3 regions of the Mesorhizobium sp. CC13 genome follow, and region 2 is predicted to be linked to each of the others. Evidence: predicted binding sites of a transcription regulator. Region 2 holds the regulator's gene; each other region holds the start of a gene.
What was found. Region 2 encodes HrcA, which represses chaperone genes, less so after heat shock. Its sites were predicted from a motif close to GTTAGCACTCNCNNNNNGNGAGTGCTAAC; they were not measured.

Region 1: groES (co-chaperone GroES) is a predicted target of HrcA. The motif match lies at 6,858-6,886, and genes of this name have one in related genera.
Region 3: groES (co-chaperone GroES) is a predicted target of HrcA. The motif match lies at 6,411-6,439, and genes of this name have one in related genera.

The regions. Positions count from the first base shown of each region.
Region 1 is NZ_JARDJI010000014.1:48,980-58,967, forward strand. Features, by position in the region: gene PV773_RS17820 (ABC transporter permease subunit) at 1-815, opposite strand, end outside; gene PV773_RS17825 (ABC transporter ATP-binding protein) at 805-1,743, opposite strand; gene PV773_RS17830 (NEW3 domain-containing protein) at 1,740-2,951, opposite strand; gene PV773_RS17835 (Do family serine endopeptidase) at 2,977-4,314, opposite strand; gene PV773_RS17840 (hypothetical protein) at 4,437-4,670, opposite strand; gene groL (chaperonin GroEL) at 4,733-6,361, opposite strand; gene groES (co-chaperone GroES) at 6,395-6,709, opposite strand; gene PV773_RS17855 (hypothetical protein) at 7,039-7,386, shown strand; gene PV773_RS17860 (usg protein) at 7,386-7,676, shown strand; gene PV773_RS17865 (hypothetical protein) at 7,670-7,921, opposite strand; gene PV773_RS17870 (Hsp20 family protein) at 8,166-8,636, shown strand; gene PV773_RS17875 (Hsp20/alpha crystallin family protein) at 8,736-9,245, shown strand; gene PV773_RS17880 (NADH dehydrogenase ubiquinone Fe-S protein 4) at 9,320-9,793, shown strand; gene PV773_RS17885 (DUF982 domain-containing protein) at 9,780-9,988, shown strand, end outside.
Region 2 is NZ_JARDJI010000021.1:24,161-34,148, reverse strand. Features, by position in the region: gene cysK (cysteine synthase A) at 1-449, opposite strand, end outside; gene PV773_RS21580 (LysE family translocator) at 604-1,221, opposite strand; gene PV773_RS21575 (Hsp70 family protein) at 1,431-2,687, shown strand; gene PV773_RS21570 (hypothetical protein) at 2,758-2,943, opposite strand; gene hrcA (heat-inducible transcriptional repressor HrcA) at 2,967-4,037, opposite strand; gene rph (ribonuclease PH) at 4,183-4,899, shown strand; gene PV773_RS21555 (VOC family protein) at 5,092-5,502, shown strand; gene rdgB (RdgB/HAM1 family non-canonical purine NTP pyrophosphatase) at 5,502-6,149, shown strand; gene hemW (radical SAM family heme chaperone HemW) at 6,371-7,528, shown strand; gene PV773_RS21540 (ABC transporter permease) at 7,534-8,682, opposite strand; gene PV773_RS21535 (ABC transporter ATP-binding protein) at 8,679-9,596, opposite strand; gene PV773_RS21530 (HlyD family efflux transporter periplasmic adaptor subunit) at 9,664-9,988, opposite strand, start outside.
Region 3 is NZ_JARDJI010000017.1:95,920-105,907, forward strand. Features, by position in the region: gene ppx (exopolyphosphatase) at 1-70, shown strand, start outside; gene PV773_RS19885 (DoxX family protein) at 76-471, opposite strand; gene PV773_RS19890 (DoxX family protein) at 603-1,028, opposite strand; gene fumC (class II fumarate hydratase) at 1,218-2,615, opposite strand; gene PV773_RS19900 (DUF4406 domain-containing protein) at 2,929-3,285, opposite strand; gene PV773_RS19905 (DeoR/GlpR family DNA-binding transcription regulator) at 3,354-4,166, shown strand; gene groL (chaperonin GroEL) at 4,343-5,986, opposite strand; gene groES (co-chaperone GroES) at 6,057-6,353, opposite strand; gene PV773_RS19920 (DsbA family protein) at 6,516-7,139, opposite strand; gene PV773_RS19925 (MarR family transcriptional regulator) at 7,306-7,776, shown strand; gene PV773_RS19930 (HlyD family secretion protein) at 7,773-8,912, shown strand; gene PV773_RS19935 (DHA2 family efflux MFS transporter permease subunit) at 9,026-9,988, shown strand, end outside.

The sequences.
Region 1 (9,988 bases), on a different contig from region 2:
CCCTGGACCTGATCGAAGAACAGCGGACCGACGGAGCGGGCGGCTGGGTCGAGCAGCATCGCTGTCACTTCACCGTAGAGCATCTGTGGCGACAGTCTTGCAACAGCCTGCTGCGTCTCAAACTGCGTGATGACACTCGTCGGGTCGAGCGGATCGATCGGAGTAACAGCATTTGCTATCAACGGGGCGATCATTCCCCAGAACACTGTCAGCACCAGCCAGACCGACAGCGCCGCCAGCGCAGAAGTGGCGGGCGAGCGAATGACCGTTGAAAACGTGATCGCAAGCGCCAACCAGACGCCAGCGTATGCCAGTGTCACCCCCAGATATGCGATGCCGCGAACGAGGTCTCCAGCCAACGGCGGAAGGCCAAGGAAAAGGATGCCGAGGCCAACCATGAGAAGCCATAGCGTCAGCAGCGCGATCACAATGACCAGCAGTCCACCCAGGAACTTTCCGAAGAGTACAGCGTCCCGATAGATCGGCTGCGAGAGGAGCCGACTCATGGTCCGGCGCGAGTGCTCGCCGTTGATAGCATCGAAGCCGAGCGCGATTGCCACGAGGGGCAGCAGAAAGCCGAGGAATGCAGCGAACGACGGTAGGGGCTCTTGCGCGACGGTCAACAACTTGAGGAACAGGTAGGGATCCTCAGCCGTGGTTTGGCTGATGCGACCGATCGCGCCATAAACAGCGCCTATGGCGGTTAGCAGGACAAGCAGCATGATCAGGTGCATGCGTGCGCTGGTCATGTGATCGGCCGCTTCCTTGAGGGCGATCGTCGCGGCCCCTTTGAAGGGTGAGCCTTCACGCGTCATGGCCAACCTCCTTGAAATAGCGGGTGTAAGCCTGGTCGAGACTTGCCCGACGCAAATCGAGGTTCTTCAGCGCTCCGCCGCCTTCAACGACGAAGCGAGCGAGCTCCGGTCGAACGTCGCGCTCAGCCTCGACCAGCCAGTGTCCGTGGCGTCCCGGTACGACAGATTTTATCCCTTGCGCCACCCCGGCCGCCTTTGCCAGATCGATGCCGTCCGCCTCAACGTCCACGACAAAGGCACCGCCCCCAATTTGCGCTGCCAGCTGCTCGATCGTGCCCAAAAATCCGATCTTGCCTTTATTGAACAGTGCGATGCGGTGGCAGATCGATTGAACAACATTGAGCATGTGCGACGACAACAAAATGGTCATGCCGTCCCGGCTTAACGCCTGGATCAGATCGAGCAGTTCCTGGGTCGACTGGGGATCGAGACCCGAAGTCGGCTCGTCGAGGATGGCAACGCTGCACCTGCGCATGAGGAGTTCTGCAATGCCAAGGCGCTGCCGCATGCCACGGGAATAGGTACCGACCTGCCGGTCGGCGACATCAATCAGGCGCACCTTGTCAAGTGCCGCGGCGATCCGTTCACGCGCAAGATCTTTCGACATGCCGGCGAGACGGGCGGTGTAGGCCAGGTTCTCGCGGCCCGACATGGCATCGTAAAAGCCGACGGCGTCCGGCAGGTAGCCCACCTCGCGCTTGACCTCAAGCGGCTGACGCAGTGGGTCCTTACCGAGGATTCTTACGCTGCCTTCACTCGGCTCGGTCAGGCCGAGCAGCATCAGGATCGTGGTTGTCTTGCCGGCGCCGTTCGGTCCGAGCAGGCCGACAACTTCGCCGGCGTCAACCGACAGATCTATTCCTGCAACCGCGGTTGCCGTGCCATAGCGTTTGACCAGTCCAGTTGCTTTTATGACTGTGGTATTCATCGCCGCCCATACCTCATCACAGCCATGCCGAGGACGAGCGCCGCAGCAGCAATGACGCCGAGCCCGGCAACACCCCACATTGTCGAGGTGTTGACCGTCACGCGGAACTGCGCCGATTCCGACACGCTTCCACCGCTGGCGCGAACATTGATCATGTAGTCGCCGGCGATAGCACGCTCGGACGGTGTGATCTTCACGTTGACTTCGCTTGTGGCGTTTGGCGCAAGCGTGCCAACGGTCTTCGGCTCGAATTCCACCTTCCAGCCAGTGGGTGGCGAGGCCGAAAGTTCGACATCCGTCGCTGGCGCAGTCCCAGCGTTGGCAAGCGTAAAGGGAAAAGTCGTTTCCTTGCCAGCAACCGCTTGGCCCGAAAGCCGTTCCTGGGGACCGCTCAACGCGACCTCCGGTTGACCCGTCACCTCGATGCTGAGTTCTGTCGCAGCGTTGGCGCCACCCCCCGCAACTTCCATGGCGATCGGATAGCTGCCAGCTGGCGCGGCGCGTGCCGGCGTGACCTCGAGCGTAATGTTTTGAGTGGCGCCGGCTTCGATTGGCAAGCCGGTGATTTCTTCCGAGCCATACCCGCGCTTAAAGCGTGTCTGGAAGCCTTCGGGGGCAGTGGCGGCCAGGTTGACCAAGCTTTCCTCGGCGCCGTTGTTGGTCACTTCGACCTTGAAGCTGAAGGTCGAGCGCGCAGTACCCCGCAGCGCCGGCAATTCCGGCTTCAGTTCCAAGCCGCCCTCGGATGCATCCGATAGTTTCACGGTAATCGGCAAATCGGCCGTTTGATTGCCGTAGCGAGCCTTGACGTCGATCGGCACGCTCGTGCCGGTCGCACCTTCCGGTGGCGTCAGCTCGAGCTTGACCTCTTCCGTGGCATTGGGCGACACAATGACGGCCCCAACCTCGCGGTTGCCACCCTTGATCGACCATTTCCAGCCATCGGGAATGCCTGACACCTCCAGCGACGCACGCTGAGGCGGCAGATTGTCGTTACGCAAAGTCAGCGGGATCGACTCGGTCTCGCCGGGTCGGATCGCCAGGTCAGGATGCGGTGTCGTCAGCCAGAAGCCGGTTAACTCTTGAGGATTTGCTGGTTGATACTGCGCGAGCGCCGGAACCGGGATCAACGCCGCTGCAATGGCCGCTCCTGCGGCGATTATCCATCGAACAGATTTTTTCATCTCCTTCTCCCAATCGATGAACACGTTGCTCTACTCGGATGGTGCGCTCCTAGCGGATAACCAGGAAGAGCTTCGCCCCACCGCGAAACAGATCCAGCGCGATCGTGCCGGCGGTGTTGCGCAGTGCCGTGGCCAGTTCGACCGTGGTTGTGACCGGCTGCCGGTTGACCGCGACAATCACGTCCCCAGCTCGCAGGCCGGCGCGGGCTGCGGCGCTGCCTTCGTCGACGCGGGAAACGAACACGTTTCCGGCGGCATCTTCGATTTGCGCGCCCTCCAAACGATCGGGCAGCGCCGCCGTTTTTGCTCCCTTTTCAGGTTCGATACGCACAGTGACAGACTTTCGCGCGCCGTCGCGCAGGTACTCGATGCCCACCTCCGATCCGGCGGGTGCCAGGCCAACCCGGTTTCGCAGATCGGCTGAGCCGGAGATCGGGTGCTGATCGACACTGACGATCACGTCGCCGGCCAGTAACCCGGCTTGGGCAGCAGGCGAGCCGTCTTCGACGCTGCTGACAACGGCGCCGGAATTCTCGGCGAGTTTGAGCGCGTCTGCGAGGTCCGGCGTCAAATCCTGGATGGCGATGCCGATACGACCCCGCCGCACCTCGCCATGCTCAATGAGTTGCTTCATCACAGTCGACGCCATCGCGATCGGGACAGCGAAACCAATGCCGATATTGCCGCCGGCCGGCGCGATGATGGCAGTGTTAATGCCAACCAAACGCCCGTCATGTGTCACCAATGCGCCGCCGGAATTGCCCGGATTGATCGAGGCATCAGTCTGGATAAAATCTTCGTAGCCCTCGATGTTGATGCCGCTGCGGCCAAGCGCACTGACGATACCAGAGGTAACGGTTTGGCCGAGACCAAATGGATTGCCGATCGCCACCACCGGTTCGCCGACGCGAAGCGCATCGGAATCACCAAGGGGGAGGGCCGTAAGCCGGTCGCCCTTGATCCTGAGCAACGCGACGTCGGTCGCCTGGTCGCTGCCGATCAATTCAGCTGTGAAGCGGCGCCGATCCTTCAGCGTCACCGTGATCTCGCTGGCGTCGGCAACAACGTGATGGTTGGTGAGGACGAACCCCTTTTCGGCGTCGACGATGACGCCCGATCCGGCGCTCAATCTCGGCTGCGCATCGGGCATGTTGAAATAGCGCCGGAAGAACGGATCATTGTAAAGCGGATTGGTCTGGGCTGCGGAGCCGGAGGTGACCGCAATGTTGACGACAGCCGGCGTCACTTCTTGCAAAACATCGGGAAGAGGGCGCTCGGCGCTGGCGCTAATAGCGGGCTGCGGTGCGGCTGCCAATGCGGGCGCCGACGCCAGAACAAGAAAGATTGCCGAAAGCGCAGCAAGATAACTGGACGAATGCGTAGTCATTTTTCGGCCCCGAACTCTAGTTTCCTCCTTTCGACGCCACCGGCTGGCCATCGGGTCTACCGTGAACGGACGATATTGTCCGTTCCTCTCATTTGCCGGCGAACGCCAGTTTCAGTTGCCCGTCAAACATCCGTTTTCGCATCCGTCTTCGGGTTCGCTTTTCCGTCCGACAACTGCCGCGCCGCCAAGAACATCACCGTGTACGCTGCCTTCCGTCGGTCCCAGCCTACGGATTCAGTCATGTCGAGCACTTCGGTCAGTACTGGCTCCAGCACGGTTTTCAGATCGGCCTCATAACTCAGTTCGGACGCCGCACGTTGCGGCGGCGCAATCTTGTTGATGTTGATCGTATCCATGGCATCACCCGTCTGGGGCCGTGTCCGCGCCCGGATGGACGCGGACACGGCCTCTCTGTCTCTTAGAAGTCCATGCCACCGCCGGGCATCGCCGGCAGCGGCGCGTCCTTCTTCGGCTTCTCGGCCACCATCGCCTCGGTGGTGACCAGCAAGCCAGCGACGGACGCAGCGTCCTGAAGTGCGGTGCGCACCACTTTCACCGGATCGATGACGCCCTGGCTGTAGAGGTCGCCAAACTCATTGGTTTGTGCGTTCCAGCCATAGCCGAACTCGGCCTTGTCACGCAGTTTGCCGACGATGATCGAGCCTTCGGCGCCAGCGTTTTCCGCGATCTGTCGCACCGGCGCTTCGAGGGCGCGCCGCACGATCTCGACACCATGTTTCTGGTCGGAATTGTCGGCCTGGACATTGTCGAGCGCCTTTACCGCGCGCAGCAGGGCCACGCCGCCGCCCGGCAACACACCTTCTTCAACTGCGGCGCGGGTGGCATGCATGGCGTCATCGACGCGATCCTTGCGCTCCTTCACCTCGACCTCGGTCGAGCCGCCGACGCGAATGACGGCGACGCCCCCGGCGAGTTTGGCCAGGCGTTCCTGCAGCTTCTCACGATCGTAGTCCGAGGTGGTCTCCTCTATCTGGGCCTTGATCTGCGCAACACGCCCCTGGATCTCGGTCCTGGAGCCGGCGCCGTCAACGATGGTGGTGTTTTCCTTCTCGACGACCACCTTCTTGGCGCGGCCCAGCATGTTCAACGTCACGTTTTCAAGCTTGATGCCGAGATCTTCCGAGATCGCCGTGCCGCCGGTCAGTATGGCGATATCTTCCAGCATCGCCTTGCGGCGATCGCCGAAGCCAGGCGCCTTGACGGCAACGACCTTGAGGCCGCCTCGCAACTTGTTGACGACAAGGGTAGCCAACGCCTCGCCCTCGACGTCCTCCGCGATGATCAGCAGCGGCTTGCCGGACTGGACGACCGCCTCAAGCACCGGCAGCAAAGCCTGCAGGTTGGACAGCTTCTTTTCGTGAATCAGGACATAAGGCTCTTCCAACTCGACGCGCATCTTGTCCTGGTTGGTGACGAAATAGGGGGACAGGTAACCGCGATCGAACTGCATGCCTTCGACGACTTCGAGTTCAGTTTCGGCGGTTTTTGCCTCCTCAACCGTGATAACACCCTCGTTGCCGACTTTTTGCATCGCCTCGGCGAGGAAACGGCCAATTTCGGCGTCACCATTGGCCGAAATCGTTCCGACCTGGGCGATCTCGTCGTTCCTGGTGACCTTGCGAGCATTGACCTTGAGTTCGGCGACCACGGCGTCGACGGCCTTGTCAATGCCACGCTTCAAATCCATCGGGTTCATGCCGGAAGCGACAGCTTTGGCACCTTCCTTGACAATCGCCTGGGCAAGCACCGTCGCCGTTGTGGTCCCGTCGCCGGCGATGTCGCTGGTCTTGGACGCGACCTCGCGCACCATCTGTGCGCCCATGTTCTCGAATTTGTCTTCAAGCTCGATCTCCTTGGCGACGGTGACACCGTCCTTGGTGATGCGAGGGGCGCCGAACGACTTGTCGATCACAACGTTGCGGCCCTTGGGGCCGAGCGTGACCTTCACAGCGTTGGCGAGAATGTCGACACCGCGCAGCATCTTCTCGCGGGCTTCGGTATGGAATTTGACTTCCTTAGCAGCCATTTTTCTTGCTCCTTCTTAAACGCCGGGTGCCACTCAGGCGGCCTTCCTGGCCTGGGCCGCGGCATCGATCACGCCCATCACGTCGGACTCCTTCATGATCAGGAGATCCTCTCCATTGAGCCTGATCTCGGTGCCGGACCATTTGCCGAACAGGATGCGGTCGCCAACCTTGACGTCGAGCGGCTGCAACTGGCCGCTGTCGTCGTGGGCGCCCGGACCAACGGCGATGACCTCGCCTTCCTGCGGCTTCTCCTTGGCTGTGTCGGGGATGATGATGCCGCCGGCCGTTTTTTCCTCGGCCTCGATGCGGCGGACCAGGATACGGTCGTGCAATGGACGGAACGTCATGTCGTTCTCCTCATGGACAAACAGATTTTTGAGGTTCCTCCGCGCTGCATCCGAAGCGGTGCGGCGCGGGGTGCGCGACCCTCTTCGGCATCGCGCGCAATCGATCTGGGTGAGGTGTTTTTGAGTTTCAAGAGGTGGCCGCAAAATTTTTAGCGCTCGGGCTTGCCGAGTGCTAGCGCGCTGAATTCATGCAGCTATCCGCCGCGACGGCGTGATTCTGGGGGCTTGAAATTTCGTTCGAATCCTCCAAAATTTTTGTCCGACGGTGGTCCGCCCAGGACCCGTCGGAACGTCAACGCAAAGGAGTTTTTTGTAACGGAGGACCATCGATGGAACGAACCGTCCCGACGATCATCCCCTCGATCGCCCCTGAAACCACGGATCTGTCACTGGACCGTCTGCTTTTCCCGGCCCGGTTCTTCAGCCATCCCGACGATGTGGTGACGGACGATCAGCTCGAGATTCAGGAAAAGCGCGCCATTCTTGCCTCCTGGGCATCGGATGCATGCGCGGTCGAATCCATACCGGCCCTGCGCAAGCCACCAGGCGTTGCGGCCCCGGTGACTTTCGATGCTGTCATGAATGCGCTTCGCCGGCTCGATGAAATCCGCGCCGACGTCGGCTGCAAATTCGACCAGAGCGGCAACCGCGAACGTCCGGAAAGATTGGACGCTTGATGGTGACCGAGAAGAAGCTTGTGGTCAGCAGGGAATTTCGGCTCCAGATGGAGGGTTACGGCCTTACGACCGCGGAGATCCATTATCACCTTCCTGATTACCCGCGGTTGTTGCAACTTTACGTCTGGCAGGAATACGACCTCGCACCGGAATTCCCGACGCTGAAAGGTTTCCTGAGCTACTGGGAACAGGAACTTGAAGGCGCGCTCCATTCCGTGCGCGTTGCCCACCACCGCCTGATCAAACCTGCGGAGTGGCAGGCGGTGGACGGGGTGTTTACGATTCAGTGAGCACCTGGGCCCGGTGCAGCCGGGCCCTCTATCTCGTCATCGTCGGGCTCAATCAAGTCAATCAGTGCCGCTACCCGCGTTCCGGGCAGAGGGCGGCCTTGCCCCATCAACGCGTCGTCGCCAAAAGCCCAACCCCACGCCTCCCTCAGTTCCTCAAGCGAAGCGCCGGACAGGATCACCTCTGCAATCGTCGCATCGTCCACCGGTCCGAGGACCGAGACAACGTCTTCCCGCGTCATGGTCATCGCTTATCTCCATCGATTTGCCAGCGGACTAGATGGGCATTGGAAGGAGCGCTTTCCAGCGGTTCCGGCCTGCGAATACACTGCCAAGCCGTCAAAATGTCGGATCGATTGATCCCCCTTGACACAGCCTAGATCGCTTCCCAACTCATTGCTCGTCGGCTGCTGTAAAGGGCCGACACGGTCAGGGAGCGCCAGGCTTCTTGGCGCTTCCTCGTACCTATGTTGCTCCAAGGAGGATGTAGCTATGAGAACAAATATGGACTTCTCTCCCTTCTACAGGTCGAGCATCGGCTTCGACCGGATTTTCGACCTGCTCGAAAAATCCAGCATTCCGCAAAATGGCGACAACTGGCCGCCTTACGACATCGCCAAGCTCGGCGAAGACACCTATCGGATCATCCTGGCGGTAGCCGGTTTCACCGAAGACGAGCTTTCGATCACGCATGAGCCGAACCTGCTCGTGATCAACGGCGCCAAGACAGAAAATAGCGAGGTCTTATACCTCCACCATGGTCTGGCACTGAGGCCGTTTGCCCGTCGTTTCGAGCTCGCCGACCATGTGAGTGTCGTCGATGCGAAGCTGGAGAACGGCCTGCTGATCATCGACCTCAGGAAGGAAATTCCCGAGGAGATGAAGCCGCGACGGATCGCGATCAACGCCGACGCCGGCAAGAAGTCCGCGTCGAAGCGGATCGAAGGCAAGGTAGCGGCCTGATCTTACGAATAGCTGGACAGCGCGACACCCATCACGATTTGGGGTGGGGTGTCGTGACCAAAACGCGAAAGGACAAGTAAAACAAGAAAGGAACGGACAATGAGTGTACGTCACCTTATCCCATGGAGCCGTGGCAACAACCAGGCTCCGGCGATCTATCGCGGCGACGACATGGACCCGTTCCTGTCACTGCACCGCAACGTCAACCGGCTGTTCGACGAGGTCTTCCGCGATTTTGACACGCCGTCGGTGTTTGGCCGCATGATGCCTCGAAACGGCGCCTGGCCGAGCGTCGAATTCTCCGAAACCGACAAGGAGATCCGAGTGACGGCCGAGGTGCCGGGCCTTGAGGAAAACGACATCGAGGTCCTGCTGGAAGACGGTGTCCTGACGCTTCGCGGCGAGAAAAGATCGGAAAACGAGGACAAGGATCGTCAGTTCAGCGAACGCTATTACGGGCGTTTCGAACGGCGTCTTGCCCTTGGCCGTGAAGTTGAGGAGGACAAGGTCGCGGCGACCTTCAAGAACGGCGTGCTCACGGTGACGCTGCCGAAGACCGAGAAGGCGCAGGCAAACGCCAAGCGCATCGCGATCAACAGCAGCAAGTGATCAGCCGAGGACGGCAAGCCGACCGGGTGCCCTCCAGGTGCCCGGCGGCATCCTTCCGAAAAGGAGGGATGTCAATGACAGAGCCACTTACACCGGATCAGGACAAGAACCGCATTAGATCGCAGTGTTGGCAAGCTGCGAAAACCGACCAGCCGATGCTGTTTCACATCCGTCGGCCGGCGCTGCCCCGTCATGTAACGGCGCGGATTTTTCGTCCCAGCCGCTCGGTGATGACGTCGGCACGCGGGACTGCCCGGCCGTGGCGGCTCGTCTTCGAGCGGCGGACGCCGCCCTTCATTGACCCGCTGATGGGTTATACCGGAGGGGACGACACGCTGACCCACGTTCAACTGCATTTCCCGACCAGGGAAGCAGCGATTGCTTTCGCCGAAAGACAGAAATTCGACTTTGTGGTGCAGGACAGCCCGCCAGAGCGCCCTCGGCCAAACGTCAGGAAACTGCGCGCCGATCCCGGCGCCTGCGTTCTTACGTCCAGCCACACGAAGGAGAACAACGACAAACAGGGAGGCAGAGATGACCAGTCTTGAATTTCCGGCTCCAGTCACAGTGAGAGCCAACGGGGCAATGCATGATATTCAGACGTTCCGGGACGCGATGGCGTTCCTCAATCAATGGCCGAAAAATCGCCGGGGACCGGTGTTCACCTGCGCGGAGAGAAGTTGCAACGCGGCGATCGCAGGGCAGATGTCAGTCGAACAGGCACGACAGGCCTTCGTCAGCTT
Region 2 (9,988 bases):
TGCACCAGTTCCTCCGCCTTGGCGATGGCGCCTTTCATGCCCTTTGCGCCTTCGGTCAGCACCAGTTCGGCGCCGAGCAGCGCCAGCATCTTGCGGCGCTCGATCGACATGGTCTCCGGCATGGTCAGGATCAGCTTGTAGCCCTTGGCCGCCGCGGCGAAGGCGAGCGCGATGCCGGTATTGCCCGAGGTCGGCTCGATCAGCGTGCTCTTGCCGGGCGTGATCCGGCCCGATGCCTCCAGCGCCTCGACCATCGCCACGCCGATGCGGTCCTTGACGCTGGCGATGGGGTTGAAGAATTCGAGCTTGGCGAGCAGGTTCGCCGCCACGCCCCGTTCCTTGGCGAACTTGTCGAGCCTGACCAGCGGCGTGTCGCCGATCGTCTCGGTGATCGAACCGTAGATGCGCCCGCGGCCGGGTACGCGCGTGGGGGTGACGGGCTTGTTCATACGGTTCGCTCCCTGCCTGGATGACGCATTGCCGGCGACGAAGATAGGGTGTCGCCGGGCAGATTCCGAGTGGGTCGCATCCTGATTAGCGGCATTGCACGGAAATGCGTTTCCGCCAATGCGCCGTCATTGGAATGAGATTCTCGGAACACCCTTACTGGCGGGCGGCGATCGCTGCCGCCGCACCCACCATGAAGGCGGCCGCGGTGCGGTTCAGCGCCTTCAGCGCCCTGGGCGTCTTCAGGAACCAGCGCGCCTGCGAGGCCAGCGCCAGATAGGGCACCAGCACCAGCAGCAGCACCACGACGGTGATCGCCACGAGGACACCGTAGTCGGCCAGCGTCACCGACCTCAGGTCGATCACCGTCGGTGTGATCGCCAGGTAGAAGATCATCGTCTTGGGGTTGCCGAGCGTCAGCGTCAGCCCGGCCAGCAGGCTGGGGAGGAAGCCGTCCTTGCCCTTCTTCGCCTCGATCGTCTCGGGCGTGATGCCGCTGGTCCAGAAGCTCCAGGCGAGCCAGGCGAGGTAGGCGACGCCGAGCCACTTGATCGCCAGGAACACCATGCCGAAGGTCTGCGCCACCATGGCGAGCCCCAACACCACGGCGGTGAGATAGGTCAGGTCGCCCAGCACCAGCCCGAGCGACATGGCGAGCGACGAGCGGAAGCCCGAGCCGAGCGCCCGCGCCACGAGTGCGGTCACGCCGGGGCCCGGTATGGCCGCGGCAATGGCGAGCGCGCCGCTATAGGCGAGAAATCCTGCAAGCGTCATCGGAACAGCCTGATTGTCGGTTGATCGCCGGCTCTATGGCACAAATGCCGTTTCCAGCAAATGTCGCGTCGCTTGGGCCAGCGATCACATTTTGCCGAAATCGCCGTTTCGGTCATCGACATGTCATGCCTGCTCGTGTACGCGCACGGTCCCGCTGCGGCCTCATTGCTCAGGCCGCCCGTTCACGCAGCAAGATTCAGGATATTCAGATGCGACCGGCTTACGGCGGCATAGACTTCGGCACTTCCAATTCCACCGTCGGCGTCATCGAGAACGGCCGGCCGCGCCTCGTTGCGCTGGAGGGCGAGAGCGTCACCCTGCCGTCGGCCATCTTTTTCAACTTCGAGGACGACAACACCGCCATGGGCCGCCGCGCCATCGGCGAGTACACCGATGGCGCCGAGGGCCGCCTGATGCGCGCCCTGAAGAGCGTTCTCGGCTCGTCCCTGGTGCACGAGAAGACGCGCATCAAGGCCAGGCAGATCGCCTTCACCGACATCATCGGCATGTTCGTCGGCCACCTCAAGGACAAGCTCGAAGGCCATGTTGGCGAAGCGGTCGAAAACGTCGTGCTCGGCCGTCCGGTCCAGTTCGTCGACGAGGACGCCAAGGCCGATGCCGAAGCTCAGGGCGAGCTCGAAAAGGCCGCCCGCAAGCAGGGCTTCAAGCACATCGACTTCCAGTTCGAACCCATCGCTGCCGCCCTCGACTACGAGCGCACGGTTGCCGGCGAGGAACTGGCGCTCATCGTCGACATGGGCGGCGGCACCTCCGACTTCTCCATCGTCCGCGTCTCGCCCGAGCGCGCGGCCGCCCCCGAACGCAAGGCCGACATCCTCGCCAACCGCGGCGTCCACATCGGCGGCACCGATTTCGACCGCTTGCTCTCGATCGCCCATGTCATGCCCGAGCTCGGCTATCTGACGCCGACCAAGGACGGCAAGCGCAACCTGCCGGCCGGCTACTTCATCGACCTGGCAACGTGGCAGCGCATCAACCTGCTCTATACCCCCAAGGCCAAGCTCGACCTGCGCCAGATCCGCTTCGAGGCGGCCCGGCCCGACCTGGTCGACCGCATGATCGAGGTGGTCGAGCAGCGTTTCGGCCACGCGCTCGCGACCCGGGTCGAAAAGGCCAAGATCGAGCTCACCGACGCCGACCGCGCCACCGTCGAGGTCGACCTGCCGGCTGCGCATTTCTCCGCTTCCTTCACCCGCGGGCAGCTGGAAGACACGATCCGCACCGAGGTCGGCCGTGTCACCGCCACCGTCGCCGACACGCTGACCGAGGCCGGCGTGCGCGCCGAGGACATCACCGCCGTGTTCCTGACGGGTGGCTCGACCGCCATCCCGCTGGCACGCCAGAGCATCCTCGAGCTCGTCCCCGGCGCCAAGGTGGTGCAGGGCGATGCCTTCGGCAGCGTCGGGATGGGGCTCGCGCTCGATGCCCAGCGCAAGTTCGGCTGACTGGACCCGCGTCGAAGCATGATCTTGCGCCGGGTCGAGCCCGGCGCTTCATGAAGCGAAGCAGCGGCGGCTATGAAAGGTCGGCGTCGAGGCGCCGTTCGAGTTCGACCAGGTCCTGCGGCAGCGGCAGGCCTTGCGCGCGCAGCTCGGCGAGCTTCTCGCGGATCTGCTCCTGCAGCTCGTGGGCGTCCTCGGGCTGGTTGACCATTTCCTGAAACAGGACCGCGATCTGGGCCTTGATCTGTTCGAGCGCCATCTGGGTCTCCCCTGGCTGTGCGGCTATCGCAGCATGCGCGAAATAAGCTGCGCCGTATAGTCCACCATCGGCACGATGCGCGCATAGTTGAGCCGGGTCGGGCCGATGACGCCGAGCGCGCCGACGACGCGGGCGTCCTTGTCGCGATAGGGTGCCACCACCAGCGACGAGCCCGAAAGCGAGAACAGCCGGTTTTCCGAGCCGATGAAGATGCGCACGCCGGAGCCCTCCTCGGCGAGGTCGAGCAGCTGGATCAGCCCGTCCTGCGTCTCCATGTCCTCGAACAGGTGCTTGAGCAGCTCGATGTCGGCCTGGGCGGTGACGTTTTCCAGCAGGTTGGCGCGGCCGCGCACGATGAGGCGGGCCGGCAGGCCGCTGTCGGCCCCGGCCCAGACGGCGAGGCCCTTCTCGACCAGCTGCTGCGACAGCGTGTCGAGCGCTGCCTTGGTCTCGTCCTTGAGGCGGGCGATCTCGGTGCGCGCCTCGGCCAGCGTGCGGCCGCGGATATGGGCGTTGAGGAAGTTGGTGGCCTCCTGCAGCTGGGACAGCGTGACCCCCAGCGGCAGCTCGACGACGCGGTTCTCGACGTCGCCGTTCTGCGACACCAGCACCACGAGCGCCCGCGACGGCTCCAGCTGGATGAACTCGATGTGCTTGAGCGGCACCTCGTTCTTGGTGGCGAGCACGAGGCCCGCGCCGCGCGACAGGCCCGACAGCATCTGGCTCGCCTCGGTCAGCATGTGCTCGAGCGAGGCGCCGTCGCCCGAGGCCTTGACCTGGGCGTCGATGGTGCGGCGTTCCTCGTCGGAGAGGTCGCCCAGTTCCATGAAGGCGTCGACGAAGAACCTGAGGCCCTTCTGCGTCGGCAGGCGGCCGGCGGAGATGTGCGGCGCATAGACGAGGCCAAGATGTTCGAGGTCGCTCATGACGTTGCGCACGGTGGCCGGCGACAGCGACGAGGGCAGCATGCGCGACAGGTTGCGCGAGCCCATCGGCTCGCCGTCGCGCAGGTAGGATTCGACGATGCGCCGGAAGATGTCGCGCGAGCGCATGTCGAGGGACTGCAGGCTGGGGTCGGTAACCGCTTTGGTCATCTTCTTCTTGGTCTCCGCCTCGAATGATATAGACAGCGCCGGCCCGAACACAACCATGGTCCGGCTTGCCGGTTTTCCTTTGCGCTCCCGTGGGCATGGGGCTACAAGCCGGCGACATCTGCCAAATTCCTGAGAAAGAACCCGCATGCGCCCCTCCAAACGCCAGTTCGACGAAATGCGCGCCATCTCCTTCGAGCGCAACGTGTCCAAGCACGCCGAAGGCTCGTGCCTGGTCAAGTTCGGCGACACGCATGTGCTGTGCACGGCGAGCCTCGAGGAGAAGGTGCCGGGCTGGATGCGCAATTCCGGCAAGGGCTGGGTCACGGCCGAATACGGCATGCTGCCGCGTTCGACCGGCGAGCGCATGCGCCGCGAGGCATCGGCCGGCAAGCAGGGCGGACGCACGCTGGAGATCCAGCGGCTGATCGGCCGCTCCTTGCGCGCCGTGGTCGACATGCAGGCCTTGGGCGAGCGCCAGATCACCGTCGACTGCGACGTGATCCAGGCCGACGGCGGCACGCGCACGGCGTCGATCACCGGCGCCTGGATTGCCCTTCACGATTGCCTGCGCTGGATGGAAGCGCGCCAGATGGTCAGCGTCGACAAGGTGCTCAAGGACCATGTCGCGGCCATTTCCTGCGGTATCCATGACGGCCAGGCGGTGATCGACCTCGACTATCTCGAGGATTCCGCGGCTGGCACCGACGCCAACTTCGTCATGACCGGCAAGGGCGGCATCGTCGAGATCCAGGGCACCGCCGAGGGCGTTCCGTTCTCGGAGGAGGAGTTCCTGCAGCTGATGGGCCTCGCCCGCAAGGGCATCTCGCGGCTGGTCAGCCTGCAGCAGATGGCGGTGGCGTAAGCAACGAAGGCGATGACGTCGCACCTAGACACCCCCCTCTGGCCTGCCGGCCATCTCCCCCGCAAGGGGGGAGATCGGCAGCTCAACTGCGGGCGATCCTGTTGCGATTTCGACGTTGAGGCGGTGCGGCTGCCACAGCCAATCTCCCCCCTTGCGGGGGAGATGGCCGGCAGGCCAGCGGGGGGTGTCTAGGTGCAGCCCTCCGCCATCCTCGAATCCGCCCTCTATGTCGCCGATCTCGACGCCGCGGAGAAATTCTACGGCGAGGTGATGGGGCTGACGCGGATCGCCAGGGTGGAAGGCCGCCACGTGTTCTTCCGTTGCGGCCAGGGCGTGCTTTTGCTGTTCAACGCGGACGCCACGCGCCAGCCGCCGAAGCCCGACGCCAGGCTGCCGGTGCCGCCGCATGGCACGACTGGCCAGGGCCATCTCTGCTTTGCCGGCACCGCAAGCGAGATCGAAGACTGGAAGCAGCGGCTCGAGGGCGAGGGCATCGCCATCGAAGCCGATTTCGAGTGGCCGAACGGCGGCCGCTCCATCTATTTTCGCGATCCCGACGGCAATTCGCTGGAGATCGCCGAACCGAGAATCTGGGGACTTTGATGCGTGAACTCGCCGACAGGAAGATCGTCATCGCCAGCCACAACGCCGGCAAGCTGCGCGAGTTCGCCGACCTGATGGCACCGTTCGGCTTCGAGGCCAGGTCGGCCAGGGAGTATGGCCTGCCCGAGCCCGACGAGACCGGCACGACCTTCGAGCAGAACGCCTACATCAAGGCGCATGCCGCCGCCGAGAAGACCGGCCTGCCGGCGCTTTCAGACGATTCCGGCCTGGTCGTCGACGCGCTCGACGGCGCGCCCGGCGTCTACACCGCCAACTGGGCCGAGAAGGAAGACGGCAGCCGCGACTTCGGCATGGCGATGCAGCGCACCGAGGATGCCATGCAGGAGCGCGGCGCAACGAAGCCGGACCAGCGCAGCGGCCGCTTCGTCGCCGTCATCTGCCTCGCCTGGCCCGACGGGCACGCCGAATATTTCCGCGGCGAGGCCGAGGGTACGCTGGTCTGGCCGCCGCGCGGCGAAATGGGCTTTGGCTATGACCCGGTGTTCCTGCCCGAGGGCTTCGACAAGACCTTCGGCGAGATGAGCGCCGAAGAAAAGCACGGCTGGAAGCCGGGCCAGCCTGATGCGCTGTCCCACCGTGCCCGCGCCTTCCAGAAGTTCGCCCGCGCCAAGCTCGGTTCGGCCTGAACGATGCGTCTTTCCTTCGGCACTTTGCGACGCGACGCACCCCCACCCCTGACCCCTCCCCACAAGGGGGAGGGGGACGATCGCCGCCCTGCCGCCAGCCTCTTGTCGACATCGGCATGGGCAGTCGGGCAGGGATGGAGCCAGAATCCCCCTCCCCCTTGTGGGGAGGGGTCAGGGGTGGGGGTACTGCCGCCACACTCCACCCTGATGGGCGCTGTCCGATGATCTTCGATCGCTCGCCCGGCTTCGGCGTCTACGTGCATTGGCCGTTCTGCGCGGCCAAGTGCCCCTATTGCGACTTCAACAGCCATGTCCGCCACCAGCCGGTCGACCAGGTGCGCTTTGCCCGCGCCTTCGCCACCGAACTCGCGACCATGCGCGCCCGCACCGGCCCGCGCGAGGTGACCAGTATCTTCCTCGGCGGCGGCACGCCGTCGCTGATGCAGCCCGAGACGGTCGGCGCCGTGCTCGACGCCATCGCCGCCAACTGGACGGTGTCGGCCAATGCCGAGATCACGCTCGAAGCCAACCCCTCGTCGGTCGAGGCCGAGCGCTTCCGTGGCTACCGCTCGGCCGGCGTCAACCGCGTCTCCCTCGGCGTCCAGGCGCTCAACGATGCCGATTTGCGCTTCCTCGGCCGCCTCCACAATGTCGAGGAGGCGCTGCACGCCATCGGCCTGGCGCGCGAGATTTTTCCGCGCCTGTCGTTCGACCTGATCTATGCCCGGCCGGGCCAGAAGCCCGACGCCTGGGCGGCGGAACTCACGCAGGCGATCGGCTACGCCGTCGACCATCTGTCGCTCTACCAGCTGACCATCGAGGAAGGCACGCGCTTCTTCCAGCTCTACAATGCCGGCAAGTTCGAGATCCCCGACGGCGAGCATGCCGCCGAGCTCTACGCCATCACGCAGGCAGTGACGGCTGCGCACGGCCTGCCGGCCTACGAGATCTCCAACCACGCCAGGCCCGGCGCCGAGAGCCGGCACAACCTGACCTACTGGCGCTACGGCGAATATGTCGGCGTCGGCCCCGGCGCGCATGGCCGCTTCGTCGAGGACGGCCGGCGCGTCGTCACCATTGCCGAGAAGCTGCCCGAGCGCTGGGCCGAGCTGGTCGAGGAACGCGGCCACGGCATCGTCGGCGGCGAGACGCTGACGCGTTCGGAAGAAGCCGACGAGTTCCTGCTGATGGGCCTGAGACTCGTCGAAGGCATCGACCTCGCCCGCTACGAGCAGCTTTCCGGCAAGTCCTTGTCCTCGGCGCGGCTGTCGATCCTGCAGGGCGAGGGGCTGGTGGCGCCGATCGGCAATTCGCGCCTGCGCGCCACGCCCGAGGGCATGATCGTGCTCGACGCGGTCGTCGCCGACCTCGCGCGCTGACGTCGTCAGTCCAGCGTCCGCCTGAATCTGAGCAGCGCCAGCCCCGCGAAAACCACCACGAACAGCACGAGTATGCCCACCTCCTGGGCGATCGCCGGGAATTCGGCGCCCTTCAGCATCACCGCCCGGATGATGCGCAGGAAATGTGTCAGCGGCAGTATCTCGCCCAGCGCCTGGGCCCAGCCGGGCATGCCGCGATAGGGAAACATGAAGCCCGAAAGCAGGATCGACGGCAGGAAGAAGAAGAAGGTCAGCTGCATCGCCTGCATCTGCGTGCGCGCCATGGTCGAGATGGTGTAGCCGAGCAGCACCAGCGCCATCACGAACACCAGGATCGCCGAAAGCAGCAGCGGCAGCGAGCCGATGAACGGGATGGCGAACAGGAGCTTCGACGCCACCAGCACCACCGTCACCTGCACCGCGCCGACCACCAGATAGGGCAGCACCTTGCCGAGCATGATCTCGGCCGGGCTCGCCGGCATCGCCAGCAGGTTCTCCATCGTGCCGCGCTCGGTTTCGCGGGTCAGCGCCATCGAGGTCATCATCACCATCGTCATCTGCAGGATCACGCCGAGCAGCCCGGGCACGATGTTGTACTGCGAGATGCCCTCGGGATTGTAGCGCCGGTGGACGACCACCTGGAGCTGGCCCTTGGCGTTCTCGGCGGCGGCCGCCTCCATGCCCTGGGCCCTGAGCAGCGCCTGGTTGGCGACAGTGCCGAGCGTCGACACCGCGCCGCTGGACGCCGAGGGATCGGTGGCGTCGGCCTCGATCAGGATCTGCGGCGCGTTGCCGCCGGCGACGCGGCGTCCGAAGTCGGCCGGGATGGTGACGACGAAGGCCACCGCGCCGCTCGCCATCAGCTCCTCCGCCTCGGCGGCCGTTGCTGCGACATGGTCGAAGCGGTAGTAGTTGGTGTTCTGCAGTGCCGCCACGATGGCGCGCGTGTAGGGGTCGTTGCTGGTCGCCACCAGCGCTGCCGGCAGGCTTTTGGGGTCGCTGTTGATGGCGAAACCGAACAGCACCAGCTGCATCAGCGGCACCCCCAGCATCATGGCGAAGGTGATGCGGTCGCGCCGCATCTGGATGAACTCCTTCATCAGCAGCGCCCCCAGCCGCGCGAAGGAGAACAGCCCGTTGGCGATCGACTTCATGACATGTTGTCCCGGGAGCCGGCCATGAACTGGATGAACACGTCCTCGAGGCTGGTTTCGCCCGGCTCGACCGTCACGCCCTTGCGCTGGCCGATGTCGGCGAGCGCCGCCTCCAGCCGCTCGCGGTCGGAGCCCACCACATGCAGCGTCGTGCCGAAGGGCGCCACCTGGTCGACGCCCGGGCGGCCTTCGAGTGCCGCCGCCACCTGGTCGAGCCGCGGCCCCGACACGATGAAGGTCGTGAGCCCCGCGTTGCGCACCACCTCGTCCACCGTGCCGGTGGCCAGCAGCTTGCCGTAGGAGATGTAGCTGATGCGGTGGCAGCGCTCGGCCTCGTCCATGTAGTGGGTCGACACCAGCACCGTCAGCCCGTCATGCGCGAGCCTGTGGATCTCGTCCCAGAATTCGCGCCGCGCCTTGGGATCGACACCGGCGGTCGGCTCGTCGAGCAACAGCAGCTTCGGCTTGTGCATGATGCAGGCGGCGAGCGCCAGCCGCTGCTTCCAGCCGCCCGACAGCGTGCCCGCCAGCTGGTTGCGGCGGCTCGTCAGGCCGAGGTGCTCGAGCGTATTGGCGACATGGTCCTCGACCGGCCGGAGCTTGTAGAGCCGGGCGACGAATTCGAGGTTCTCGCCGATCGTCAGGTCCTCGTAGAACGAGAACCGCTGCGTCATGTAGCCGACCTCGCTCTTGATCTTCAGCCCCTCGCGGCGCAGGTCGTAGCCGAGCACCTGGCCCTGGCCCTCGTCGGGGGTGAGCAGCCCGCACATGATGCGGATGGTCGTGGTCTTGCCCGAGCCGTTGGGGCCGAGGAAGCCGACGATCTCGCCCTCGGCGACCTGCATCGTCACATGATCGACGACGGTCTTGTCGCCGAAGCGCTTGACCAGGTTCCTGACGTCGATGGCGTTCATTGTTGTCTCCGGAAGGGAGTAGGGGAGTATGTTTGGCGACCGGCCTAGTCCCCTGCTGCCTTACTCCCTATTCCCCTGCCTCCACCGCCACATCCACGATCTGCCCCGGCTGCAGCCCGGCGGCGCCGGCCTCCGGCCTGGCCTCGACGAGGTAGACCAGCTTCTGCCTGTTCTCGAGCGAGTAGATCACCGGCGGGGTGAATTCGGGGTCGGGCGAGACGTAGCTCACCTTGGCCTTGAGCCCTTCGGGGCAGCCGTCGCAGCGCACCGAAAGCCGGGTGCCGATCTCGACCGACGAGAACGCGCTTTCCGGGATGAACAGGGTCAGCTTCGCCGCGCCGTCGGGCAGCACCGAGACGACTGGGGCCGACGGGCTCGCCGTGTCGCCGGCA
Region 3 (9,988 bases), on a different contig from region 2:
ACTGGCCAAAGTGACCGGGCGCAAGCTGGTGCTGGCCGTCGAGGACGGCCCGAGCGTTGCGGTGAAGTAGCCCGCTCAGCCGCGGTCCAGGGAAAAGGCTCCCGCCCCGGCCACCGACAGCGCCAGCAGGCCGCCGGCGGTGGCGATGTCCTTCATCAACGCCTGCGAATGCATGAAGGCGAGCACCGGGTCGTCGCCGCCCTGGCCATAATGGCCGATGAAGCCCGCGGCGAGGGCGAACGCAGCCAGCAAGAGAGCTGCGGCGCGTGTCTGGTAACCGACGAGCACGAGCGCGCCGCCTGCCAGCTCGAACAGGCCGACGCCCCAGGCGACGAGCGTCGGCAGCGGGAAGCCGAGACCGGCGAAGTAGCCTGAGGATCCGGCGATGTTGGAAAGGGTGGAAACACCTGCCGGGACGAACATCGCGGCGATCAGGATTCGAGCGGCGAGCAGCAGCAGGTTCTTCGACATCGGCGCACTTCCCATTCTGCCGGGAGGATGCGCCTGCTGGTCGGCAAAGTCACCCAGTGCCGCACATTGCGACCGGGCGAGAAAAAGCCCGGGACGTGCCCGGGCCATTCCTTGGGAGGATATCGGGAATGTCAGCGACGGCGGGCGTCGACCGACAGGGTACCGGGGCCGACGGCGGCGAGCACGAAGAGACCGCCGGCAATCGCCAGGTTCTTCTGCAGGAACATCATCTGAACCATGTCATTGAGATCGGTGTGGGCGACCGCGGAGGCGGCGAGCGTGAAGAGGGCGAGCACGATCGCGGCAATGCGCGTCTGGTAGCCGACCAGGATCGCAAGGCCGGCCACGACCTCGACGACGCCGACGACCACCGTGGTCACCGTCGGCAGGGGCAGACCGAGGCTGCCGAAATAGCCGGCCGTGCCTGCGATGGCGGTCAGCTTGGCAAAGCCGGCGACGATGAAGATGATCGACAGCAGCACGCGGCCGGCAAGGATGAGTGCCGACGAACTGGCTGCGAGGCCGGGCTTTGCAGATGCGATGGAAGCGTTCGACATTGATGTGGGCTCCGTGGAAAATTCGATGGCCCACATGTAGCGAAGTCGAACTGTTCACCAAAGGTCCGAATTCGTCGACAGATCGTTCACAATTGGAGCGTTTTGCTCGCCAGGCGGCTCCGGCGAATCGCGGCGAGCGCGCTAAGCGGAGAGGGCGGCGCAGCGGGCTGGCCGCTGCGCCGATGATAGTCAGCCCGGACGGGTCATGTCCTCGGGGCGGACGATGCGGTCATAGTCTTCGGCGCTGACGAGGCCGGTGGCGAGCGCTTCCTCGCGCAGCGTGGTGCCGTTCTTGTGCGCGGTCTTGGCGATCTTGGCGGCGTTGTCGTAGCCGATGGTCGGCGCCAGCGCGGTGACCAGCATCAACGAGCGGTCGAGAGCGGCCTTGATGTTGTCCTCGCGGGCCTCGATGCCGACGACGCAGTTGTCGGTGAAGGAGACCGCCGCATCGGCCATCAGCTGCACCGACTGCAGGAAGTTGTAGGCCATGACCGGGTTGTAGACGTTGAGCTCGAAGTGGCCCTGGCTGCCGGCGAAGGTCAGCGCCGCGTTGTTGCCGAACACCTGGACGCAGACCTGGGTCAGCGCCTCGCACTGGGTCGGGTTGACCTTGCCCGGCATGATCGACGAGCCGGGTTCGTTTTCCGGCAGCGCCAGCTCGCCGAGGCCCGAACGCGGGCCCGAACCGAGGAAGCGGATGTCGTTGGCGATCTTGAACAGCGCGGCCGCAGCTGCGTTGATGGCGCCATGGCTGAACACCATCGAGTCGTGCGCGGCGAGCGCTTCGAACTTGTTCGGCGCGGTGACGAAGGGCAGGCCGGTGATGGCGGCGATCTGCTCGGCCACCTTCTCGGCGAAGCCGATCGGCGCGTTGAGGCCGGTGCCGACGGCGGTGCCGCCCTGGGCGAGCTCGCACAGGCCCGGCAGCGTCAGCTCGACGCGCCTGATCGACGAGGCGACCTGCGCGGCATAGCCGCCGAACTCCTGGCCGAGCGTCAGCGGCGTCGCGTCCTGCGTGTGGGTGCGGCCGATCTTGATGATGTGGTCGAATTCGCGCGCCTTCTTGTCGAGTGCGGCATGCAGGTGCTTCAGCGCCGGCAACAGGTCGTGGACGATGCGCTCGGCGCAGGCGATGTGCATGGCCGTCGGATAGGTGTCGTTCGACGACTGGCTCATGTTGACGTGGTCATTGGGGTGGACCGGCTTCTTTGAGCCCATCTCGCCGCCCAGCATCTCGATGGCGCGGTTCGAGATCACCTCGTTGGCGTTCATGTTCGACTGCGTGCCCGAGCCGGTCTGCCACACGACCAGCGGGAAGTGGTCGTTGAGCTTGCCGTCGATGACTTCCTGGGCGGCGGCGACGATGGTGTCGCCGACCTTCGGGTCGAGACGGCCGAGCGCCATGTTGGCTTCGGCTGCGGCGCGCTTGACGATGCCCAGCGCCCGGACGACCGACAGGGGCTGCTTCTCCCAGCCGATCTTGAAGTTGCCCAGCGAACGCTGCGCCTGCGCACCCCAGTAGCGGTCCGCCGCCACTTCGATCGGTCCGAAGGTGTCGGTCTCGGTTCTGGTCTTCTGGGCTGTCACGATCTGTCTCCGGGAAAATGACGTTGCGGGCAACGGCCTATCGCGTTGCACACTGGGCATCAAGCGGAGATTGGGCCGGCTGGGAAACCTAATCGGTTCAGGCGCAGCACCCATGGCGAGGGCCCCAAAACAGAACGCCTCCCGCACCTTTGGAGAGTGCTGGAGGCGTCCTATGTGTCCTTCGGTTTTCCTTCAGGATTTCTCCATCCGGACGTACCTCGAACAGGGCGGAAACGTCGACGTGCGGAAAAGGTTCCGCCTCGTTGCAAATATTTTTCGGGAAATTTGGCGGACCGAAAAAGGGGCTGGGGCCTCACGCCGCTCCCGGCACTTCGGAAAGGTCGTAGTAGACCTTGAGACCGCGCTCCACGGCTAGGCGCACATCCTCGTCGGCGCCCTTCGATGCGCCGGGCAAGCGCAGGACGGCATCGCAATGGCACAGCAGCCGGTCGGCGACCGGGTAGGCGAATTCGTCATAGAGCGGATCGCCGGCACCCCGCGAACCGACCTGACGCCCGAGTGGAAGCGCCACCCATTCGCCGATCATCGGGATGTGGCCAGCCCGAAAGAGCGGAACGGCGACGCTTTCGAGACGGCTCAGATTTTCTGCCATCTTGATCGGGTCGTCGCCCGTGCCGGAGCGATAGGGGCCGGCGATCAAGATGAGCATCGGTTTGGAAACGGCGTTCATGATATCTCCTGGTTTTGCACGAATCTGCACGAAATTAGTATATCTTCATGCGATTTCATGCAATATCATGTGATATCGCTGAACTGACGGATTTCTCGAAAGTGCTCACCAGCCAACGCAAGCGTTTGATCCTCGACCTCCTGGACAGAGACGGGCAGGTCATAGCCAAGCGTCTCAGCCATGAACTGCAGCTGTCGGAAGACACGATCAGGCGCGATCTGAGGGAACTTGCGGCGGAAGGATTGCTGTTGCGCGTGCATGGCGGCGCGATGCCGGTGTCGCCAACGGCGGTCCCGATCGCAGAGCGTCGGACCATGGCGATGCAAGCCAAGCCGGCCCTCGGCAAGGCTGGCGCCGCGATGATCGGGGACGGCATGACGGTGGTGTTCGACGGTGGCACGTCGAACCTGGAGATCATCCGGCACTTGCCGGCCGAGGTGCGCTTCACGGCCATCACCCATAGCCCGACCATCGCCGTTGCGCTGGAGGATAAGCCAAACGTCGACGTCGTCGTTATCGGCGGAAAACTCTTCCGTCACTCGATGGTGGCGGTCGGAGCTCTTGCGGCCGAAGCGATTTCACGGATTCGCGCCGATCTGTTTTTCCTTGGGGTCACGGGCGTGCATGCGACCCAGGGGCTGACCACCGGGGACATGGAGGAGGCAGCGATCAAGCGGCAGCTGATATCGTGCTCCGCCGAAACGGCGGTGCTTGCGACAAGCGACAAGCTGGGCGCCGTGTCGCCATTCCAGGTCGGCGTGCTCGGCGACCTGACGACGCTGATAGTCGAGGGAAACGTTGTCGACGAGCGCATCGCGGCCTTCGTTGACGGTGGCGTTTCGGTCCTGCGCGCCGCGTAGGGCTCGGACACGCTGGAGCGCCTCCGCCTTTCTTCGAACCGCGAAAACGCTCTGTCTCTTTGTTTTTACGCAATTCCGGACGGAAAACCGCCTCGCACTTTTCCTGGAATTGCTTTGGCTCCAAACAGAAAAGGGCGCCCGAGGGCGCCCTTTCCGTAAGCTTCTGGAAGCTGGACTTAGAAGTCCATGCCACCCATGCCGCCCATGCCGCCGCCGGGCATAGCCGGCATCGGGGAGTCCTTCTTCGGAGCCTCAGCGATCATGGCCTCGGTGGTGACCAGCAGGCCGGCGACCGAAGCGGCGTCCTGCAGGGCCGTGCGGACGACCTTGACCGGATCGACGATGCCCATGGCGATCATGTCGCCGAACTCGCCGGTCTGGGCGTTGTAGCCGAACGTGACGCTCTTGTTCTCGAGGATCTTGCCGGCGACGATCGACGCTTCAGCGCCGGCGTTGGCAGCGATCTGGCGAACCGGAGCCTGGAGGGCGCGGCGAACGATGTTGATGCCGGCTTCCTGGTCGGGGTTCTCGCCCTTGGCCTTGATGACCGAAGACGAACGCAGCAGAGCCGTGCCGCCGCCCGGGACGATGCCCTCTTCGACGGCAGCGCGGGTTGCGTTCAGGGCGTCGTCGACGCGGTCCTTCTTTTCCTTGACCTCGATCTCGGTCGCGCCGCCGACGCGGATGACGGCAACGCCGCCGGCCAGCTTGGCGAGACGCTCCTGGAGCTTCTCACGGTCGTAGTCCGAAGTGGTCTCTTCGATCTGCTGCTTGATCTGGGCGACGCGGCCCTGGATCTCGGCCTTCTTGCCGGCGCCGTCGACGATGGTGGTGTTCTCCTTGGAGATCGACACCTTCTTGGCGCGGCCGAGCATGTTGAGGCCGACGTTCTCGAGCTTGATGCCGAGGTCTTCGGAGATGACCTGGCCACCGGTCAGGATGGCGATGTCTTCCAGCATGGCCTTGCGGCGATCGCCGAAGCCCGGAGCCTTGACGGCAGCGATCTTCAGGCCGCCACGCAGCTTGTTGACGACGAGCGTGGCCAGGGCCTCGCCTTCGACGTCTTCCGAGATGATGAGCAGCGGCTTCGAGGTCTGCACGACGGCCTCGAGGACCGGCAGCATGGCCTGGAGGTTCGACAGCTTCTTCTCGTGGAGCAGGATGTAGGCGTCCTCGAGGTCAGCAACCATCTTGTCGGGGTTGGTGACGAAGTAGGGCGACAGGTAGCCGCGGTCGAACTGCATGCCTTCGACGACTTCGAGTTCGGTCTCGGCGGTCTTGGCTTCCTCGACGGTGATGACGCCTTCGTTGCCGACCTTCTGCATGGCCTCGGCGATCATCTCGCCGATCGACTTCTCGCCGTTGGCCGAAATGGTGCCGACCTGGGCGACTTCTTCCGAGGTCTTGATCTTCTTGGCCTTCTTGACGAGGTCGGTGACGACTTCGGCGACGGCCAGGTCGATGCCGCGCTTCAGGTCCATCGGGTTCATGCCGGCGGCAACAGCCTTGGCGCCCTCCTGGACGATCGCCTGGGCGAGAACGGTGGCGGTGGTGGTGCCGTCACCGGCGATGTCGTTGGTCTTCGAAGCGACTTCGCGGACCATCTGGGCGCCCATGTTCTCGAACTTGTCGGCCAGCTCGATCTCCTTGGCGACGGTGACGCCGTCCTTGGTGATGCGCGGAGCGCCGAACGACTTGTCGATCACGACGTTGCGGCCCTTCGGGCCGAGGGTCACCTTCACCGCGTCGGCGAGGATGTTGACACCGGCAAGCATGCGCTCACGGGCGTCGCGGGAGAATTTTACTTCCTTGGCAGCCATGTTTAGCTCCTGGTTGGGTTCCTTTGGCAAGGACCCGAATTTCACATTGGATGGATGCGGGTCGGCTGGATCAGCCGATGATGCCCATGATGTCGGATTCCTTCATGATCAGAAGGTCTTCGCCATTGAGCTTCACTTCGGTGCCGGACCACTTGCCGAACAGGACGCGGTCGCCGGCCTTGACGTCCAGTGGGACCAGCTTGCCGTTCTCGTCGCGAGCACCCGAGCCCACGGCGATCACTTCGCCTTCCTGCGGCTTTTCCTTGGCGGTGTCGGGGATGATGATGCCACCCTTGGTCTTCTCTTCGGATTCGACCCTGCGAACGACCACGCGGTCATGAAGCGGGCGGAACTTCGACTTTGCCATTTGAATTTCCTCGGTGAAAAGGTGAAAGAATGCCTCCGTCCGGCGCAACCGGACCCCGTTAGCACTCGCTGTTGGTGAGTGCTAGCGTGGCGGTGAGATAGTCTTTCGCCATTTGCGAGTCAAGGGAACGGCAGTCGCGCGGCGAGATGATTCTTTGGGTATTTATGCCCTGGCGGCGGCTCTTGCCGCGGCGACCGCCTTGCGGAAGTCGTCGGCCGTCATGCCACGCTTGTAGAGGGCGGTGCCGATGAGGAAGCCCGGAGTTCCCGGCAACTCAAAGGCCTTGGCCTGGGCTTCGGTGCGCGACAGGATGCCGACGAAGCTGTCCCCCCTGGTCGCGATTTCCCGCCGGGCCAGTTCCATGTCGACCCCGACTTCCTGCAGCAGCTGCGCCGTGCGCTTGAACGACAGGCGCTCGCGGTTGGTCATCAGGATGTGGAAGGCCTCGGCGTAGCGGCCCTGGCTGTTTGCGGCGAGCGTGAGAAGGGCCGCGTTGCGCGACACCTGTCCGAAGATCGGCCAGTCGCGCATGACGACGCGAATGCCCGGGTCTTCGGCCATCACCTTCATCATCTCGATGTAGCTGAGCTTGCAGTATGGGCACTGATAGTCCGTGTACTCGACGATCGTGACGTCGCCCTCGGGATTGCCGAGGACGGGTATCTCGGGATCGAAGGCGACCTCTTCCACGGAAGGCAACTGCCCGGCCATCAGGCGCGTGGGCAGAACCAGGCCGATCGCCGCCGCGCCGAGTATTGCCCGTCTGTTGATGAGTGGCGCCTGCATGCCTGGCTCCTGGGGCTGGCCCGTCTGCGAAAAGGATCGTGGAGGACGATTAACGGCATCTTAATCACGTCCACAGGGGGCAACCTGTCGCATGAGGTTCACAAATCGGTGTGTCGGAGTTCAATTGGTGCTTGAAAGGTAAGCATGCTTATAATATATGGTGCTCATGAAAACGGACGGCATCGAAAGATTGGGTTTCCTCATTCACGACGCGGCGCGCCTGATGCGGCGCTGCTTCGAGCAGCGCGGCAGCGAATATGGCCTGTCGGCGGCGCAGTGGCGCTTGCTTGTCAGGCTGGTCAAGGAGGAGGGGGTAGCGCAGGCGCGTCTCGCCGAACTCCTCGAGATCGAGCCGATCAGCGTGTCGCGTCTGCTGGACCGAATGGAGGAGGGCGGCTGGATCGAGCGCCGTCAGGCAACTGCCGATAGGCGGGTGCGCATGATCTTCCCGACCGACAAGGCGCGCGATGCCTTTGCCAAGGTCAAGGCGGTTGCCGGCGAGGTGTACGAACTCGCGCTGGCGGGCCTTTCCCAGGAGGAGCGCCTGGCAACGGTCCACGGCCTGCGCACGGTCGTCGACAACCTGACCGCCCACGCAGCCGGCGAAACGAATAGCACGAGAGAGACGAAGAAATGAACGCGGTGGCAAAAGTGAACGAGAACAGCCAGAAGACGGAACTCGAAAGCGCGGCGAGTGAGCCGCAGCCCGCTGCAGCCGCACCCGCGCGCCGCAACCGCGGCCGCTTCCTCGCCATGGCGGCGCTGCCCTTGGCGCTCGTCGCCGCCGGTGGGTACTACTGGGTGACCGGCGGCCGCTACCAGGAGACCGAGAACGCCAACCTGCGCCAGGCCAAGGTGAGCATCGCCTCGGAAGCCGCCGGGCGCATCGTCAAGGTCGGCGTGGCCGACAATGCCTCAGTCAAGGCCGGCGATATCCTCTTCGAGGTCGACCCGGAACCGTACCGGATCGCGTTCGCCCAGGCCGACGCGACCCTTGCCGCCGCACGGCTCAACGTCGAGCAGCTGCGGGCCGCCTACAGCCAGGCCACCGCGCAGGAACGCGTAGCCGCCAGCGCGCTCGACTTTGCCCAGTCGCAATTCGACCGCAGCAACGATCTCGTCCGCAAGGGGGTCAACGCCCAGTCGGCGCTCGACGAGGCGCGCATGGACCTCGACAAGGCCAAGGAGCAGCACAGCGCCGCCCTCCAGGGCATCGTCAGCGCCAAGGCGGCGCTGGGTGGCAACCCGGATATTCCGACCGAACAGCATCCGACCGTGCTGTCGGCGCAGGCGGCGCGCGACAAGGCCGCGTTCAGCCTGGCGCAAACCACGGTGCGCGCGCCGGCCGACGGCACGGTCTCGCAGGCCGCCTCCTTCAAGGTCGGCCAGTTCGTCGGCACCGGCACGCCGGTGTTCAGCCTGGTCGAGACCGGCGACACCTGGGTGGAAGCGAACTTCAAGGAAACGCAGCTCACCAACATGAAGCCCGGCCAGGAGGCCGAGATCGTGCTCGACACCTATCCCGATCGGACCTTCCGCGGCACGGTCGTAGCGATCGGCGCCGGCACCGGTGCGGAGTTCTCGCTGCTGCCGGCGCAGAACGCCACCGGCAACTGGGTCAAGGTCACGCAGCGCATTCCCGTCCGCATCAAGCTCGACGACGACGCCGCAAGGCCGGCGCTGCGTACCGGCATGAGCGCGACGGTGTCGATCGACACGGGCGTTTCGCGCGGCTTCGGTTCGATGTTCGGGCACGCCGTGGCCGCCGAATAGCGCCGATCGCCGGAACGAACGAACCCGCCTGCCGCGTCGTGCGGCTGGCGGGCCGAATACACGGGTGAGGTCGCCGCCTGGCGGCCCGCAATCTTGCCCACAGGGCCGCTTCCATGAGCCAGACAGCCGAAAAGTCCTTCACCGAGGTGCCGCATCGCGGCCTGATCACGATCGCCATCATGCTGGCGACCGTGATGCAGGTGCTCGACACCACCATCGCCAACGTCGCCTTGCCGTCGATGGTCGGCGACCTCGGCGCCTCCCAGGACACCATCAACTGGGTGCTGACCTCCTATATCGTGGCCGCGGCCATCATCACGCCGCTGACCGGCTGGTTGGCCGACCGGTTCGGGGCCAAGCAGCTCTTCCTTGCTTCGGTGGTCGGCTTCACGATCACGTCCATGCTCTGCGGCGCTGCCTGGAACCTCGAGTCTATGGTGCTGTTCCGCGTGCTGCAGGGCGTGTTCGGCGCGGCCATCGTGCCGCTCAGCCAGACCTTCCTGCTCAACATCAACCCCAGGGAACGCCACGGCCAGGCCATGGCGATGTGGGGCGCGGGCATCATGGTCGGTCCGATCATCGGCCCGACGCTGGGCGGATGGCTCACCGAGAGCTTCAACTGGCGCTGGGTGTTCTTCATCAACCTGCCGGTCGGCATCGCCGCGTTTCTCGGCCTGGCAGCCTACCTGCCGGCGGTGGCCAAACGCCTGCGCGGCTTCGACTTCTTCGGCTTCGCGATGCTGTCGCTCGGCGTCGGCGCCCTGCAGCTGATGCTCGACCGCGGCGGCGAGGTCGACTGGTTCTCCGCCGCCGAGATCTGGATCGAACTCGGCCTGTCGATCACCGGGTTCTGGATCTTCGCCGTCCACATGATGACGTCGGACAGGACATTCATCGAGCCGAAAATCTTCACCGACCGCAATTTCGTGACCGGGCTGGTCTTCATCTTCGTGATCGGCGTGATCCTGCTGGCGAGCCTCGCGCTGCTGCCGCCGATGCTGTCGCGCATCTACGGCTATCCGACCATAACCACGGGCATCGTCATGGCGCCGCGCGGCGTCGGCACGATGATCTCG